DNA from 3 places in the Heyndrickxia sp. NPDC080065 genome. Region 3 is predicted to be linked to each of the others. Evidence: riboswitches for the same ligand, from Rfam matches in the RefSeq annotation. Region 3 holds a riboswitch; each other region holds the start of a gene.
The links. Region 3 has a riboswitch for thiamine pyrophosphate ahead of ACQKP0_RS04590 (ABC transporter substrate-binding protein). Riboswitches for the same ligand answer to the same signal wherever they lie in the genome.
Positions count from the first base shown of each region.

Region 1: another riboswitch for thiamine pyrophosphate. It lies ahead of ACQKP0_RS21810 (YkoF family thiamine/hydroxymethylpyrimidine-binding protein); the one in region 3 lies ahead of ACQKP0_RS04590 (ABC transporter substrate-binding protein).
Region 2: another riboswitch for thiamine pyrophosphate. It lies ahead of thiT (energy-coupled thiamine transporter ThiT); the one in region 3 lies ahead of ACQKP0_RS04590 (ABC transporter substrate-binding protein).

Region 1 is NZ_JBNNWS010000022.1:23,492-29,188, forward strand. It holds gene ACQKP0_RS21790 (hypothetical protein) at 1-737, shown strand, start outside; gene ACQKP0_RS21795 (hypothetical protein) at 757-1,473, shown strand; gene ACQKP0_RS21800 (hypothetical protein) at 1,526-1,714, shown strand; gene ACQKP0_RS21805 (amino acid permease) at 1,955-3,421, opposite strand; TPP riboswitch at 3,725-3,835, shown strand; gene ACQKP0_RS21810 (YkoF family thiamine/hydroxymethylpyrimidine-binding protein) at 3,940-4,533, shown strand; gene ACQKP0_RS21815 (ECF transporter S component) at 4,548-5,126, shown strand; gene ACQKP0_RS21820 (ABC transporter ATP-binding protein) at 5,132-5,697, shown strand, end outside.
Region 2 is NZ_JBNNWS010000002.1:141,586-147,282, reverse strand. It holds gene ACQKP0_RS02865 (MFS transporter) at 1-673, shown strand, start outside; gene ACQKP0_RS02860 (SCP2 sterol-binding domain-containing protein) at 913-1,263, shown strand; gene ACQKP0_RS02855 (GNAT family N-acetyltransferase) at 1,253-2,128, shown strand; gene ACQKP0_RS02850 (YkoP family protein) at 2,314-2,880, shown strand; gene ACQKP0_RS02845 (ammonium transporter) at 3,055-4,311, shown strand; TPP riboswitch at 4,663-4,763, shown strand; gene thiT (energy-coupled thiamine transporter ThiT) at 4,878-5,450, shown strand.
Region 3 is NZ_JBNNWS010000003.1:216,751-222,447, forward strand. It holds gene ACQKP0_RS04585 (M20 metallopeptidase family protein) at 1-1,149, shown strand, start outside; TPP riboswitch at 1,244-1,353, shown strand; gene ACQKP0_RS04590 (ABC transporter substrate-binding protein) at 1,486-2,478, shown strand; gene ACQKP0_RS04595 (thiamine-binding protein) at 2,653-2,943, shown strand; gene ACQKP0_RS04600 (ABC transporter permease) at 2,943-3,716, shown strand; gene ACQKP0_RS04605 (ABC transporter ATP-binding protein) at 3,709-4,440, shown strand; gene ACQKP0_RS04610 (TatD family hydrolase) at 4,604-5,380, shown strand; gene ACQKP0_RS04615 (DUF4253 domain-containing protein) at 5,515-5,697, opposite strand, start outside.

The sequences.
Region 1 (5,697 bases), on a different contig from region 3:
ACATCGTTTATTATGATATTAGAAAGAAAGTTAAGGGACATGTTATCATTTCAAGGGATGGAGTCATTGCTAATAGAAATGAGGCAATAAAAATATCGCGGCTAATTAATAATTACAATAATTTAATTGTAACTGCATCACTTAAATTAAGAGCGGAATTAAACCGTCCTGTTGAAGTGATGCATAATATAAAAGGCTGGTTAGATCTCTATTTAAGTGATGTTAAGTATAATCTCGAACCAGTAAAGAAAGACATAGAAAAAATTTATTATATGGCAGATACTTTTATAGACGGACAAAAGAAATTAGTGGAAATTGAAGATTTTATAAAAAAATCTGACATGGATGTTCGATTAACAAACCATATTTTGACTGAAGAACATGCAAAAGAGGCGGAAAATGTTTTTTCGGAGTATTCACTGACTATTCATAAGCAAGGAGTAACTCAGTGGGAAACCATCGATTCAATAAAAAAGGTACTTCAGTATTTAGAGGAACATGAAGATAATCCAAATAAAAAAGAGTACAAAAGTTTAAAAAAACAATTATCAAATTATAGTCATCCAAGAAATGTTAGCGGATTACAAAAATCTTTAGATAATTATATTGATAAAAGAGTAGGCAGTGTTTTTGATTTACCTAAGGGAGAAGCTGGAATTGAGGCATTTAAAGAGTTGGATCAAAAAGAAATAGAATATTGTTTCCAGCATGATATATTACCGATTTTAAGAAACTGATTTTTTATTGGAGAGAATAATGAAAACTATTTTAGAAGGATTTTCAATATACAATCGAAATTTTTATTCCATCATTATATTGTCTTTATCCATTACACTTCCTTTTCTAATCATTCATAATATTATTTCGGGAAGTGTTTATCAAATAGCTACTATTACAGGTGCTGATTTTGTAGCGGACTTTACGAATCTCTTACTTATGTTACTTTTGCTAGTTATTGTTCAAGTGCCATTTATTCAACTGGTCAAAAGTGACTTAGAAGGAGATGAAAAGCCGTTAAGAAAAGCCTATGGGGCGTTTCTAAATCATGGATCAGCTGTTTTTCTTTTTAGCGTTATTTTTTCTGTAGCTGTTGTATTCGGCCTTTTATTGTTAATTATCCCTGGAATCTTGTTTATGGTGCTGTTCTATTTAACACCACAAATAATGATATTTGAGGAAAAGCCAATGTCAAAAAGCTTTAAAAAGGCTAGGAAAATTGGGAAAAGATACTTTTTTTCTTTATTAACGATTATTATTTTTACAAGTTTAATTGATGTATGTGCAGGATTCTTAGGTTTATTTGCTATATCCGCTGTGACAAATAGTTATTTAGCTATTATATCAGGGCAGATGCTAATAAATATGATTGTCTTTCCGTTTAATGTAATCGTTGTAAGTTTATTCGCTTCTAAATGGAAGCAGGAATTGGAAACAAGTCCAACACTTGATACTAGTAATAAATATTTAGCATAAATAATTCCAATTCAAATGGAGATAGTAACTTATCTTGGTTAGGGGGTTGGATATGTCAAAACGTGAAAAGAAATGGCGGAGAATTTACCTGTTTTTAATGATTTTCATTTATGCAATTTTTGTACCTGTAACAGCCTTGGATTGGTTAGCAGGAGATGGTAAGTTTCCTTATACAGCTATCATCGTGGGAATTGCATTACCTTTTATAAGGAAAAATCACTTAACTACTATGAAGGGGTAAGTAATTTCTTTCAAACATAAATATGGATAAATAGAAAAAAGAATTGTTTACTCAATAATAAAACAGTTCTTTTTTTTCATTTTCGGAATAGTAAAATAAAAAAGGGGTACCATTGAATTTTTCCGATGGTACCCCTTTTATTGTTAATTATGTTAATATTTAAGACCTTTTTAGTAGAGAACATGCTGTTATTGTTACACCATTCACAACAAATGAGGAAGCAAAATAACATGAATGTATTTACTTCATCCCGTCCACATCAATCTCACATTCCCTCAAAGGAACAACCTTTGTTTTCTTAATAAACTTGTAGCCAAACCACATAATTAAAAATAATGGGATCCCGAGATAAGCAGCGATAATGTCCATCCAATCAATTCTTTCGCTTAGAAAGGCTTGATAGTCTTGGGCAATTATGACGACTAAACCTACTAAGAAAGCAAATATCGGTCCAAATGGATAAAGTTTTGCACGGTAAGGAAGCTTTTCGAGTGAGTGTCCTTGGGCAATATATACTTTTCGAAAACGATAATGGCTGGCTGCAATCCCTAACCAGAAGATAAATCCTGTAATACCTGCAGCGTTCAATAACCACATATAAATAGCTCCATCACCAAAAGCGGAAGCAAGAAAGGTGAGCATTCCGACTAATGTAGTGGCAACTAATGCCGCTACTGGAATACCACGTTTATTGATCTTTCCAAAGAACTTTGGAGCTTGTCCTTCTTTTGCCATAGCATATAAAATTCTTGTTGATGCATAGAGACTTGAGTTACCAGCTGATAAGACGGCTGTTAAGATGACTGCGTTCATTAAAGAAGCAGCAAAGGCAAGTCCCGCCTTCTTAAACACTAATGTAAAAGGACTAACCATGATATCCTCGCTCTTCAAGCTTTCAGTTGTATAAGGAATGATTAAACCGATTACGATGATGGCAAGTACATAAAATAAAAGTATTCGCCAAAAAATGCTTTTGATTGCTTTTGGAACGTTTTCCCTTGGATTTTCACTTTCTCCAGCAGCGACACCAACAATTTCTGTCCCTTGAAAGGAAAAACCAGCTGTTAGAAACACACCTATGACTGCTAAGATTCCTCCGTGGAACGGAGCGTCTCCAATCGTGAAGTTTTTAAAGCCGACGGCATCGCCCTTCATAATTCCAAATATCATTAAGAAACCAACAATGATGAAAATAATGATGGTAGCGACTTTGATAAACGAAAACCAATATTCCCCTTCTCCATATCCTTTAACGGAAAGGATATTGATACCGAAAATGATGAGTATAAAAAGCCCGCTCCATAACCATGATGGGCTATTAGGGAACCAGAACTTCATTACTAGTGTAGAAGCGGAAAGTTCTGCAGCAAGTGTAATCGCCCAGCTGTACCAATAGTTCCAGCCTAATGCAAACCCTAATGCAGGGTCAATAAACCGAGTAGCATATGTGCTGAAGGCGCCGCTTGTGGGCATAAAGGAAGCAAGTTCACCGAGACTGGTCATAATGAAATAGACCATGACACCAATAATCAGATAGGCGAGTAATGCCCCTCCAGGTCCTGCTTGATAAATAGCGGCTCCACTTCCTAGAAAAAGCCCTGTACCAATTGATCCGCCAAGTGATATCATCATCAAATGCCGCGCCTTTAAGCTGCGTTTTAATTCACCATTTTGGGTGACGTTAGTTTGTTCTATTTGATTACCCATAATTATGGCACCTCTAACATTCGTTCATTATTCCTATAGTAACTAGTATAAAATCTATCAGATGGATATTTATTTATGAAAATTAATATTAATAACTATATAACGATATCATAAACCAAAAGCAATGAAAATAGAAAGTGTATATTTTACCATGTAAATGAATTTTATTGCATAAAAAATATTTTTCTAGAATAATATAAAAAGATGATAATTAGACATTTTCAGAAAAAATAAAATTAAGTATCTTTACACATGATTCTTTGTCATGTATGATAAGTGCGAATAATAAAACTGCATATAACCTATCTGCACTAGGGGTGCTGAAATAGCTGAGATGTGAACGTGGAAGAGCGTTCCGATCCCTTATTACCCGATCTAGATAATACTAGCGTGGGGAAGTGTAGTAGTATTTTGTAAATCATTTTGGTTACATTTATTTGGATACTACTGCATCTTCCGTGAGATGCAGTTTTTTTATTCTCTAAAAAGATTAATTTCTATATTGGAGGAGAATTTTTATGACACAATCATGCGGAACAAGTAGAATTGTAGGTTTTCGTTTTTCGCTTTACCCAATGACAGATGAGTTTGTAGACATTATTTTATCCACCCTTGAACAAGTGGATACTTCTAAAGTATGGGTTAAAACAGATGATATAAGTACAGTGATTCGAGGGAAAATGGAGCATGTATTTGATGTAGCTAAAGCGATTTATTTATTATCTGCACAAACTGAAAAACATGTCGTTCTAAATGGAACTTTTTCAATCGGATGTCCAGGGGATTCAGATGGGGATGTCTTTATGTCAGCTGATGGTGTACGAATGAATGAAGATAAGATAAAGAACTTACATATTGAGGCGCCGACACAATTCGCTCTCTATCCTATGAATAATGAATCATATATGCAAATTATTGCTGATGTTGTTGATTTGGCTAAGGAAAAGGGCACATTTACAAGTGGAATCCACTATGCTAGTCGATTAGATGGTGATGCTCATGATGTATTTGCTACTTTAGAGCAGTCCTTCCATTACACACAGGAAAAAGTAAACCATGTGACAATGACGGTCAATATTTCAGCGAACAGTCCATCAAGGAAAAATAAATAAGGGGGGCAGGAACAATGTCGAAATGGAATCTACGTGAAATTGTTGTAATGTCGGTATTAGGGATTGTCTTTGCTATCGTTTATTTATTATTTGCCCAGCTGGGGAATGTCTTTTTTGGATTAGTTGGTCCGATAGGTTACGAACCGATCTTTGGAATCTGGTTTATTGTTTCTATTATTGTAGCGAATATTATTCGTAAACCTGGTGCGGCGGTTCTTTCTGAAACGATTGCTGCATTTGTAGAAATTTTAATTGGAAATGCAGTTGGGCCTAGACTATTAATCTCTGGCTTTATCCAAGGACTTGGTGCAGAGGCTGTATTTGCTGCAACTGGATGGAAGCGTTATTCCACCTGGGTGTTAATGCTTGCTGGAGTGGGTGCATCCATTTTTAGTTTTGCCTGGGGGTATTTTATTTCAGGCTTTGCCACACTTTCAACTACTTACGTGTTATCGATGCTTGTCATAAGAATGATATCCGGTGCACTACTTGCTGGTTTGCTTGGAAAATATATTAGTGAAGGATTGGCCAAAACGGGAGTACTCAACGGAATGCCACTGGGCAAAGAGATAAAAAAGAGAAAAGCGGCGTGATAACAATGGAGCCAAGTAAAGAAATATTAGAGGTTTCGAATCTTTCACTTTCGTATGAGGATGAATCAATTTTAAAAAATATATCATTCTCTTTAGATAAGGGAGAAAAACTTCTTTTATTAGGGCCAAGCGGATCGGGAAAGAGCTCTTTAACTCTCTGTTTAAATGGGCTAATCCCACGTTCTATTGAAGGTAATCGAACGGGAACTATTTGTTTTAGAGGAAAAGAAATTGAAGCATATGCTGCAGGGGAATTAAGCAGGCACATAGGGGTTGTGTTTCAAGATCCTGAATCACAATTTTGCATGCTTACAGTAGAGGATGAAATTGCGTTTGGTTTAGAAAATATAAACATACCTAGAGAAGAAATGGTGAAAAAAATAGATAGATCCCTTTCTTTAGTTGGTCTTGAAAAATATAAGTATGCTCAAATTTCTACATTGTCGGGGGGAATGAAACAAAAGCTAGCTCTTGCATGTGTGATTGCCATGGAGCCAGAAATCCTCATTCTCGATGAACCTACTGCATTATTGGATCCAGCTGCAACAAAGGAGTTTGTACAAACCATTGA
Region 2 (5,697 bases), on a different contig from region 3:
TGCAGGATGGCTGATATCTACGATTACATTTCCGGAAAAGAAGGAAAATGAAACGAATCAACACCATGAACCTGTTCGGTTTTCAGCTTTGAAAAAAATAATAATGATGTCGGTACCTTTACAAATAATATTATTATGTGAGTTTTTAATACCTATGATAAACGGAATCGATAATGTACTTATTAGTGTATATGCTGTGGAAATATATAAACTCGGTGATTTCGGTGTAGGTCTATTTTACGGAGCACTCGGTATTGGTCTCATTACCAGCTTTTCTGTCGCAAACAGACTAAAAAAGCATTATCTCTCGACAGGGCTGATCTCCTTAATGCTGGAGGGAGTATTATTAATTTTGTTGAGTAAGACCCATTTTCCGATACTTGCTTTTGTTATTTTTTGCTTTACTGCTTTTGTGGCAGGGATTGGAAATGCCTGCTTCGATACGGTTTTAATGAATGAAATTTCTGATGAACATCAGGGTAGTATGTTTGGCCTCTTAGCTACCATTTCTAATACTATGCTTGGAATTTCTATGTTTTTAGCTGGAAGTGCATTAGAGTTTATTGAACCACGATTATTAGGTTTTATTGGCGGAATCTCTTTTATCTTTGTATCTCTTTTTCTTATTTTTACCTTCACAATAAAAAAATCTAGGTATCCAGCTAATGAATAAAATTAGGTGAAATTCCATCTTTATGGTACTTTTATGCAAAATATAATTAGACTATTCAGAAACGATTGTAATATAATGGGTATGTCCGGTAGATTAACTGAATTTAAAGCCTTCCTCATATAAAAAGTTGTTTTCTTGACGTTTGTTACAATATCGTATATTTTGTATATCCTAATGTCAATCTTGATTCAAACGTAACAAATTACTAGAAAAGAGCAAATAATAGGAGACTGATAAAAATGAATGACATAACTAATTTAACGATTGATCAGCTATGGCAGGACATAGAAAAGATGTTGAATGATAATCCTAATCCTTTTAAAGAATTAAATGCGATTTATCAATTTGACTTATTAGGTGACGATGGCGGTACTTATCAATTAGTATTTGCAAATGGTACGGCTGAAATACTGCGGGAGAATTTCCTTGAACCAAAGTGCACATTGCAAATGAAGGGGTCAGATTTCAAAGAGTTTTTACAAGGGAATATGAATAGTGCTGCTGCCTTTATTATGGGGAAATTAAAGGTACAAGGAAGTTTGGGCCTTGCCTTAAAATTAGAAAACTTATTGGGAAAATATGAGCTCTAATATATCTTTGCAGCCCATTTCCGATCTAACTGCTGCAGCAATCTTCATTGCTGAGTATAATAGCCATACTCGTCACCATGTTGGTTATTGTGGAGATCAATGGAAGGAAATCCTATATACACTTCAAAACCATTTTTCTGATTTACCCAAACGGGAGTCGATAATAGGTGCATATGATAATAACGAGTTAATAGGAGTTCTTGGTTTGGATGTAGATAAAGAATCGAAGGAAGCAGAAATATGGGGACCCTTTATTAAATGTAGCAATTGGGATGAGGTTGCTCAGGGCATGTGGAGTGAATTATTAAGACGAATGTCCATTAAGGTGGTTCGTTTTCATGGCTTCTACAATAAAAATAATCAGCATGCTGCTAGATTTATGAAACAGCTTGGTTTTGTCAAAGGGGGAAACCATAATATATTATGTGCAAAACCATTCCATCAAAATGATTGCCAAAACCTACACCTTCAAGAGATATCCCCAGATCTATATCAATCATTTATACTCCTGCATCAGCAATTGTTTCCGGAGACATATTATGATGGAAGCACCATTCTTAATCGTTTAAATGATCAAAGAAAAGTGATTGTAGCAAATAATAATGGACAATTACAAGGCTATGTTTACTTTGAAGCTAATCCGGAATATAAAGAAGGCAGTATTGAATTCATCGGTGTATCACCTGACCATAGAAAAAAAGGTATTGGAAGGAATTTAATTAAAGCGGCGCTAAACCAATTATTTTATAAGTTCCAAATTAACGAAATTCAACTTTGTGTTGATGCCGACAATGAAAAAGCCTTAAAACTATATATGAGTGCCGGTTTTATTAATAAGCATGAAGTTATTTATTATGCGAAATAATAAACCTTGTATTGGAAAAAATAATAAGAACGAGTATCAGCTTATTCCTCCTCTTTCAACTTATGTGAAGCAGGGGGATTTTATTCATAAGGGTATTATGTTATTTCCTTATTCCTTCGTGAGTTAAATTTATATAAAATGTTTATCCTAAACAAGATGAGTTATTTGAAAGGGGATATCATAATTTGTTTATACGATATTCTATTATTTCCATATGGACTTTTATCGATCCATTTTATCATCTAATAAGACGTCTTAAATATATTGGTTCTTTTCATAATAAGAAGGCTATCTTTCGAGTGAAGCTTACAAAATATAAGGGGAAAGACTTTTTGTTAACGGATGGGACATTGATTACGAAAAACGACTGTTTATTGAAAATCCATTTACACAATGTCCGTATTTTAAGGGAAGTGATTTCAATAAACCACCCTGTACAGCGTACAAGAGCTATTTATAAAATGGTTGAACAATCGATGCCCTTATTAGCGAAGTTTATCGAAGATCATAAAAGAGCTGACAATATTAAAGGCGTTATAGGCATTACCATGCTTAACAAAGGTGTAAAGAAGCTGGGATTTGAGCAAATGTATCCAGAAAGTGGGATATACACTCAGTTTAAAAGAATTACGCAAATGCCTATATTTCTTCTCTCTACAACATCGCTTTCCTTCCGCAGAATTAAAAATCAAAAACCAACTTATCTTTTTATGTCAAAATCACAGCTATTTGAAAAATATTTGGGGGTTTAATCCTCCTCTTTTTTTTGGGCTAAATTTCATGTTATATTTCATAACATGAAAATAAAAATTTATGAATATTTATTGACATTAATAAAAACTCCTCTAAAATATATAACAAATAAGATCGTATGTTATGTTTTATAACATAAAATTATTATATTTTATAACACTAGGAGGATTGCAATGGGAACAGAAATATTATTGAATAGTATTTGGGTAATGTTGGGGGCAATATTAGTTATTCTTATGCAAGGTGGATTTATTTTACTGGAGTCCGGATCCGCACGTATGAAAAATGCAGGACATATTGCTGGTAAAACAATCATTACATTTGGTATTGGATCCCTTATATTTTGGTCAGTTGGATATGCTTTTATTTTTGGTGATTCTTCAAACTTTTTTATAGGACTTTCTCACTTTTTTTACTCCGGTTATGAAATAGATGGTAATAATCTCTCTACTTCAGTCTTCTTTTTGTTTCAACTCGCTTTTGCCACGATCTCATTAACCATTGCTTTTGGAGGGTTTGCAGAGCGTGCGAAATTTTCCACTTATGTTATCTTTTCTATCCTCTTTTCAATTGCTGTTTATCCAGTCATTGCCCATTGGATTTGGGGAGGCGGTTGGTTAGCTGAACATGGCAAACAAGACTTTGCAGGCTCAACAGTTGTCCATTTGACAGGAGCGATGGCAGCATTAGCTGCTACAATTTTATTGAAGCCGAGAATTGGTAAGTACAATAAAGATGGATCGGTGAATAATATTTTTGGTCACAACCAAGTGTTTACAGCATTAGGAACTCTTTTACTGTGGATTGGATGGTTTGGATTTAATGCAGGCAGCACCCTATCAGTTAAAGATGGATTCTTTGGCTTTGTTGCGCTAAATACGAATTTAGCAGCCGCTGCCGGTGCATTTGCTGCCCTTCTGATTTCGTGGATGGTATTAGGTAAATCGGATATTACTACTATATTAAATGGCGCATTAGCTGGACTTGTAGCTATTACCGCATCGTGTGCATTCGTCACTACTTGGGCATCTGTAGTAATTGGCTTTGTAGCTGGAATATTAGTGTTTTATAGTATGAGATTTTTTGATAAAAGAAAAATTGATGATCCTATCTATGCTTTATCTGTTCACGGAACAGCAGGTGTATGGGGAACTTTATCAACAGGTTTCTTTGCAACAAAGGAATTGGCAACAGTGGGATCGCCTGGCTTATTTTATGGTGGAGGCTTTCATCAATTAGGTGTGCAATTTATAGGCGTATTTGTATCAGGTTTATATGCTTTTGTTGTTTCGTTTGTTATCTTGTATGTGATGAAAAAGCTCATGAACGGACTTCGTGTTTCTGAAGAAGAAGAAATCGTTGGTCTTGATTTAAGTGAACATGGCAGCTATGGGTATCCGGAAATTATTTCAAAAGGAAAAGCAAGTTAAAATAAATGTTACGAGAGGTTAGGAACAAACTTATTTAAATGACAATTTTCGCGTAGTGTGATTGAGTTGAAATACTAGTTTATTAGGATTTAACGATCTTTTAATCAAACGTTTGATTAGTTTATTGAGAGTTGCCTTTTCTGCAAATTTTTCAAATGAAATTTATAGAAAGTATTATTATACCGGTGTTTTAAAGGTATTTAATCAAACGTTTGATTAAATACGGTATTGGCGATTTTTGTAGAAAAGTCGTTTTGAGGTTGCTAATAAAATATCTGAAAATTTTTTGTAGAGAAAAAATTGTTTCATAGTTTATGAAAATGGTATACAATGGATGTGCCAATTAAATAACGTTACCACAAGGGGAGCAATATTGCTGAGAGTGAACATTAAGTTCTGACCCTTCGAACCTGTTAGTTAATTCTAGCGTAGGGATGTGGCTTTAATGAAGGCTGTTTTTGTATAGAAAAAGAGTCTTAATGAATAATGATCAATTATTCTTTCTTAAATATTCCCTCTTGAGGTATCGTTTATTAATTAAACATTACATAGGAGGGATTTTTTTTATGAAAAATTTTCGTTTAGTTGTACTTATTGAAATAGCACTATGTGCGGCATTTGCTATGCTTTTAGATTTCATACCATCTATTAAACTATCCCCAGCTATTTCAATTTCATTTAAGATGGTTCCCATCTTTATTGTTGCCTTTCGCTGGGGAGTAAAAGCGGGTTTTGTTTCAGGGTTATTATGGGGGCTCCTGAAAGTTGTTACAGGAGATGCTGCTGGCGGTATTTTAACTCCTTTACAAGGATTTATCGAATATTTTATCGCTTTTGCATTTATCGGAATAGCTGGTTTCTTTCAGCCTTTAATACAATCCAGCATCCAGGAGGGAAGTAGAAGAAAAGCTGTTTTCTGGGCCGCTATTGGAGTATTTTTCGGAAGTTTAGCTCGATATTTTTGGCACTTTCTTGCAGGCTTTATTTTTTGGGGAAAGTATGCTCCAAAAGGGCAATCAGCTGTTTTATATTCTTTTATCGCGAACGGAACATCAATGATTGGATCTTTCATACTCTGTGCAATTATTTTAGGTATTCTTATTTCTATGGCGCCTATCCTAGTGAAGAAATTAGCGTAAGAGATACTATTTAAAAAGTTCAACATTCCTTGTGGAAAAACTTATATTTAAGTGACAATTTTCGCGTAGGGTGATTCAGAAAAAACATCAGTTTAATAAGGGTTTAGTGATCTTTTAATCAAACGTTTGATTAAGGATTTAGATGTTGATTTTGTAGAAAATTGTAAGGAGGGCAGCCTAAGGTAAAGTGTTCAATAACATTGCCTCGGGCTGCCCTCTATCATTTTTTATTTATACTTTGTTTTTA
Region 3 (5,697 bases):
AAATTAGTTGATTCAGAATTAAAATCTTGGACAATTGAACAGCGAAGACATTTTCATATGCACCCAGAGCTCTCTGGACAGGAATACAATACGGCTGCATACGTGAAAGAGAAGTTAGCGGAATTCGGAATTCCTGTCGACCCGCGTTTCTCTGCTCCGAATGTGATCGCATATTTTAAAGGAACCGAAGGGAAAAAGACCGTTGCTCTCAGGGCTGATATGGATGCTCTTCCCCTTCAAGAAGAAGGTGACAAGCCATATTTATCCACCGTACCTGGTGTTATGCATGGCTGTGGACATGATGGTCATACTGCGATACTTCTCGCTGTTGCTAAATGGATGAGTTTGAACCCTCACTTAGTAAAAAATAACATCGTTTTTATTTTTCAAAGCTCAGAGGAAGCATCTCCAAGCGGTGCGAAACAACTTGTCAGTGAAGGAATATTAGACGAGGTCGATGTGATTTATGGGATCCATTTAATGTCAAGGCTTCCACTTGGAAAAATTGGCTTTGCGACAGGCTTTGCCATGGCCTCTAGCGATGACTTTGATATTACAATTGAAGGGATCGGCGGTCACGGTGGTCAACCGCAAGACTCGGTAGATCCAATTTATATTGCCACTCATCTTATTCAAAGCTTTCAATCTATTGTTAGTAGAAATTTACACCCCTTGCATCCAGGTGTCATCTCTTTTGGAGGAATGCAAGCAGGAAACTCGTACAATGTCATTCCATCAGAAGTAAAGCTGCAAGGGACGATCCGAGCATTGTCATTTGAAGCCGCTGAATTAATGCACAAAAGAACAGCTCAATTAACCGAGTCCATTTGTGCAAGTTTTGGTGCCAAAGGACATTATGAATTTATTGAAGGAACTCCACCATTATATAATCACCCAGAAGCATGCGAATTTGCTAAGAAAGTGATTAACGATACATTTGGAGGGGAAGCTTTTGAACCAATGGATCCATCGATGGGAGCAGAAGATTTTTCTTACTACTTAAAAGAAAAAACTGGAGCCTTCATTAATGTCGGGATGCAAAGTGAGAAAAGTCAATATCCACATCACCACCCACTATTTGATATTGATGAAGATGCTATCCCTACTGCCATCGAACTGATGATCCAATTGGCTTTGAATGTGGAATAATCCTGGGACACGGGACCAGACCCCATGTCCCACTTGAAAAATAAACGGAGCTGTGTCATAGTATGTTTGAAGAGAAAATAATTAAATACTAATGTTAAAGTTGTAGGGGGACCAGTGTTGCTGGTTGAGATTGTATCCGTAAGATACTGACTCTTTGAACCTGATCTGGTTGAGACCAGCGTAGGGAACATATTGAATACATAGAATGATTGTGTTTGTATGCGCCCTGGGTTTTAAACCTAGGGCGCTTTTGATTTTTTCAGTATGTTAGCTATGAAACTCGCTATTTTGCACTATCCTTTAACAACTTAGTTAGTACAATAGGGGGAGCTTTAATTGAAAAAGTGGTTATTTGTTGTTGTCTGCTCCATGCTTCTTTTATCTGCATGCAGCAGCAAAAATTCAACAAGTGAAAAGAACGGGAAAAAAGGATTAAAACATATATCGGTCGTGTTAGACTGGACGCCTAATACGAATCATACCGGGTTATATGTGGCAAAAGAGAAAGGTTATTTTAAAGATGAAGGATTAGATGTAGACATCATCATGCCTGGGGATGCAGGAGCAGATCAACTTGTTGCTTCTGGAAAAGCTGATTTTGGTGTAAGTTATCAAGAAGGCATTACCCAAGCCCGTATTCAAGGGGTGCCAATTGTGTCTATTGCTGCTATCATTCAGCACAATACATCTGGTTTTGCTTCTCCAAAGGAAAAAAACATTTCTTCTCCTAAGGATTTTGAAAATAAAACCTATGGCGGCTGGGGATCTCCAGTAGAAAAGGCAGTCCTTTCCTCACTGATGAAAAAAGAAAAAGCTAATGTAGAAAAAGTCGATATTGTAAACATGGGAGATACTGATTTCTTTACTGCCGTTAAAAGAGATATTGATTTTGCGTGGATTTATTACGGATGGACAGGTGTTGAAGCCGAACTCCGTAACGAAAAAATAAACATGGTATATTTAACAGATTACTCAGACAAGCTTGATTACTATACACCCGTCCTATCTACAAATGAAAAAATGATCGCAAAAGATCCAGAAACGGTTAAACACTTTTTAGCTGCTGTTTCAAAAGGATATAAATTTGCGATTGATCATCCAGATGATGCTGCCGATATTTTAATAAAAGCGGTACCGGATATTGATGCAAAACTTGTTAAAGCAAGTCAGAAGTGGCTAGCTCCAAAATATCAAGATGATGCTTCACGCTGGGGAGAGCAAAAATTATCCGTTTGGGAAAACTATTCTAATTGGATGTATGATAACGGTCTTCTTGAAAAAAAATTAGATAGTGAAAAAGCATTTACTAATGAATTTTTACCGAAATAGATTTTAAAATAAGGCTTTGTTAATGGTTATTGTTGATAAATGACCTGTATGGTATGCGTGAAGCGATTTCTTTACGAAGTAAAACTAGCTGAACGCATGCCAGACAGGGTTTTATTTGAAACAACAACATTGTTTAACAAAGCTTAAAATAAAAAAATCAGAGGAGATGTAAATATGGCAAATGCACTTGTAAGCATTCAAATTATCCCAAAAACGAAAAATGGAGAAGACGTGATTCCATATGTCGATGAAGCCATTTCAATCATTGATCAATCAGGTGTGAAATATCAGGTCAGTCCATTAGAAACTACGATGGAAGGCGATTTAACCGAGCTTTTTGCCATCATTGAAAAAATGAATGTGAAAATGATGGAGCTAGGCTGCACGAATGTCATTTCACAAATAAAAGTACTCTACCAACCAAGTGGTGCTTCAATGGATGTATTAACGGAGAAATATCGATAATGAAAACATTCATTCAAAAAGGATGGCGGCCATGTTTGGTCATCATCCTTTTATTCATCATTTGGGAATCTGTTACGAAGATTATGGAAGTACCAGCATGGCTGCTACCTGCGCCATCACAAATTTTACAAGAAGCAATCACAGGATGGCCAAATTATTCACATCATTTGCTTTCAACCATTCAACTGGCTTTAATAGGATGCTTGATTGGTAGCAGTGTAGGGATTCTTGTTGCCATTTGTTTACATCGTGTTCCATTTATTCGCGAGTCTTTTTATCCATTATTAATTGTTTCGCAAAACATTCCGGTAATTGTTTTAGCACCATTATTAGTCATTTGGTTCGGTTTTGGCATTTTACCTAAAATTATAGTTATTACACTTGTATGTTTTTTTCCTATTACCGTTGCCGCTTTGGACGGCTTTAGACAAACAAGTCATGAGCTGAAGCACTATATGCAAATGGCTGGAGCAACAAAAGGCCAGATTTTTTGGAAGCTGGAATGGCCATATGCATTGCCAAGTGTTTTTTCTGGTTTGAAAATTTCAGCAACGTATAGTGTGATGGGAGCTGTTATTTCTGAATGGCTAGGGGCTAAAAAAGGAATCGGTGTTTATATGACATTAGCATCATCCTCTTTTCGAACAGATCGCGTGTTTGTTGCAATATTTTTGATTATATTTTTAGCTCTACTATTTTTTGCATTGATCGTTAGGATTGAAAACAGAGTCATAAAATGGCGTCCAAAGGAAGAAGGTCATAAAGATGAGTAAACTTGAGATAAAAAATATATCGAAATCATTTGGGGATCAGCTCGTTTTACAGGATCTTTCTTTTTCAATTAATGATGGGGAATTTGTTTCCATTTTAGGTCCTTCTGGCAGCGGTAAAAGTACTTTATTCCGTTTAATAGGTGGAATCAGCTCCCCAGATTCAGGTGCGATCTACATCGATGGGGAAAAAATAAACGGAAAACGCGGGGCCATCAGCTACACACCACAGGCTTCTTCCCTATTCCCTTGGAGGACCATTCTTGATAATGTTCTGTTAGGGCAAGAAATTGCTGGGAAAATCGATAAAGAGCAAGCAGTGAAAATGATTGAGCGGGCGGGCCTAAAAGGATATGAAAACGAATACCCCCACAAATTATCTGGCGGAATGCAGCAGCGAGTATCCTTTATTCGAAGTATTTTAAGTCCGCAATCGATCATTTGTCTGGACGAACCATTTTCCGCATTAGATGAATTAACAAGACTTGAAATGCAAAAATGGCTCCTATCGATTTGGTCTGAACACAAACGGTCCATTTTATTTGTCACTCACAACATCGAGGAAGCAATCTATCTATCCGATCGGATTATCGTCTTGTCGTCCAAACCGGCCATGGTGAAAAAAGAATTCACCATCCCATTCAAACGACCAAGAAACGAAGACTCATTACTAACAGAAGAATTCCTCCAATGGAAAAAACTTATCTACCAAGAATTAAAAGATTAGGTGTCAGGCACCGTCCGTGGACATTTTCGACTTTTTTCCACCCCACATGGACAGTGGAACAGAGGGTCTGGTCCATTGTTCCAAAACCTTTTTTATTTCCTATGTTTTGTATCATTTGGGACACGGGACCAGACCCTGCGTCCCAACCGCCAGGAGGGATTTTATGTATAGTTCTATTATCGATGCACATATTCATTTAGATTTATATAATGATGACGAACGGAAGAGCATTTTACGGGAAATGGAAAAACATAAAGTTGAGGCACTTATTTCTGTGTCACAGCATTTGACTTCTGCGGAAGCCAATATGGCATTGCATCAGGAAGACAAGCGAATAAAACCCGCTTTCGGATTTCATCCCGAACAGGCTCTACCGGACGAACAGGAATTGGCTGACTTGCAGCATTTTATTGAAAAACATCAGAAGGAAATGATTGCGGTTGGTGAAGTGGGCCTTCCATATTATTTAAGACAAGAGCATAAAGAAGTTCCAATAGAACCGTATATTGAAATACTAGAGTTCTTTATCCAACAAGCCGTTTCACTAAAGAAGCCGATTGTCCTTCATGCTGTTTACGAGGATGCGCCCATCGTTTGTGATTTACTAGAAAAATATTCATATGCGAAGGCTCATTTTCATTGGTTCAAAGGTGATCAGATAACAATCGAACAGATGTCCCGAAATGGATATTTTATTTCAATTACACCGGATGTGCTGTATGAAAAAGAAATCCAGCAACTAGTTAATCAGTATCCATTATCACAGATCATGGTGGAAACAGATGGACCATGGCCATTCGAAGGCCCATTCCAAAATAATATGACCCATCCAAAAATGATCCACCAAACGATTGAACAAATCGCATCTATTAAAGGAATGGCATTGCAAGAAGTGTATAGCATCTTATATGAAAATACGAAACGGTTTTATTCAATATAAAAAGGGACAAAGGATCTGGTCCATTGTCCCACCAAATTTATAAATATGATTCATTTCCCTGTTTAGTAAAGGAAAAGAATCCTGTATTTCGGCTATATATTCGTTGTAAACCGGGACACGAGATCTGTCCCATATTAATCCCACCAAAAGTTCCATTTCTTAGATTTTAATAAAAATCCTGCATAAGCACCAAGTGTAGAGAAGTCCTCTAATACATAGCGGCAAAAAAGAAAGTGTTCTTTGGCAAGATGAAGAGCTTCTTCATTGGTTTTGGGAGGACTTCTCACTTCTAATACCCATGTATCATCTGATACAAG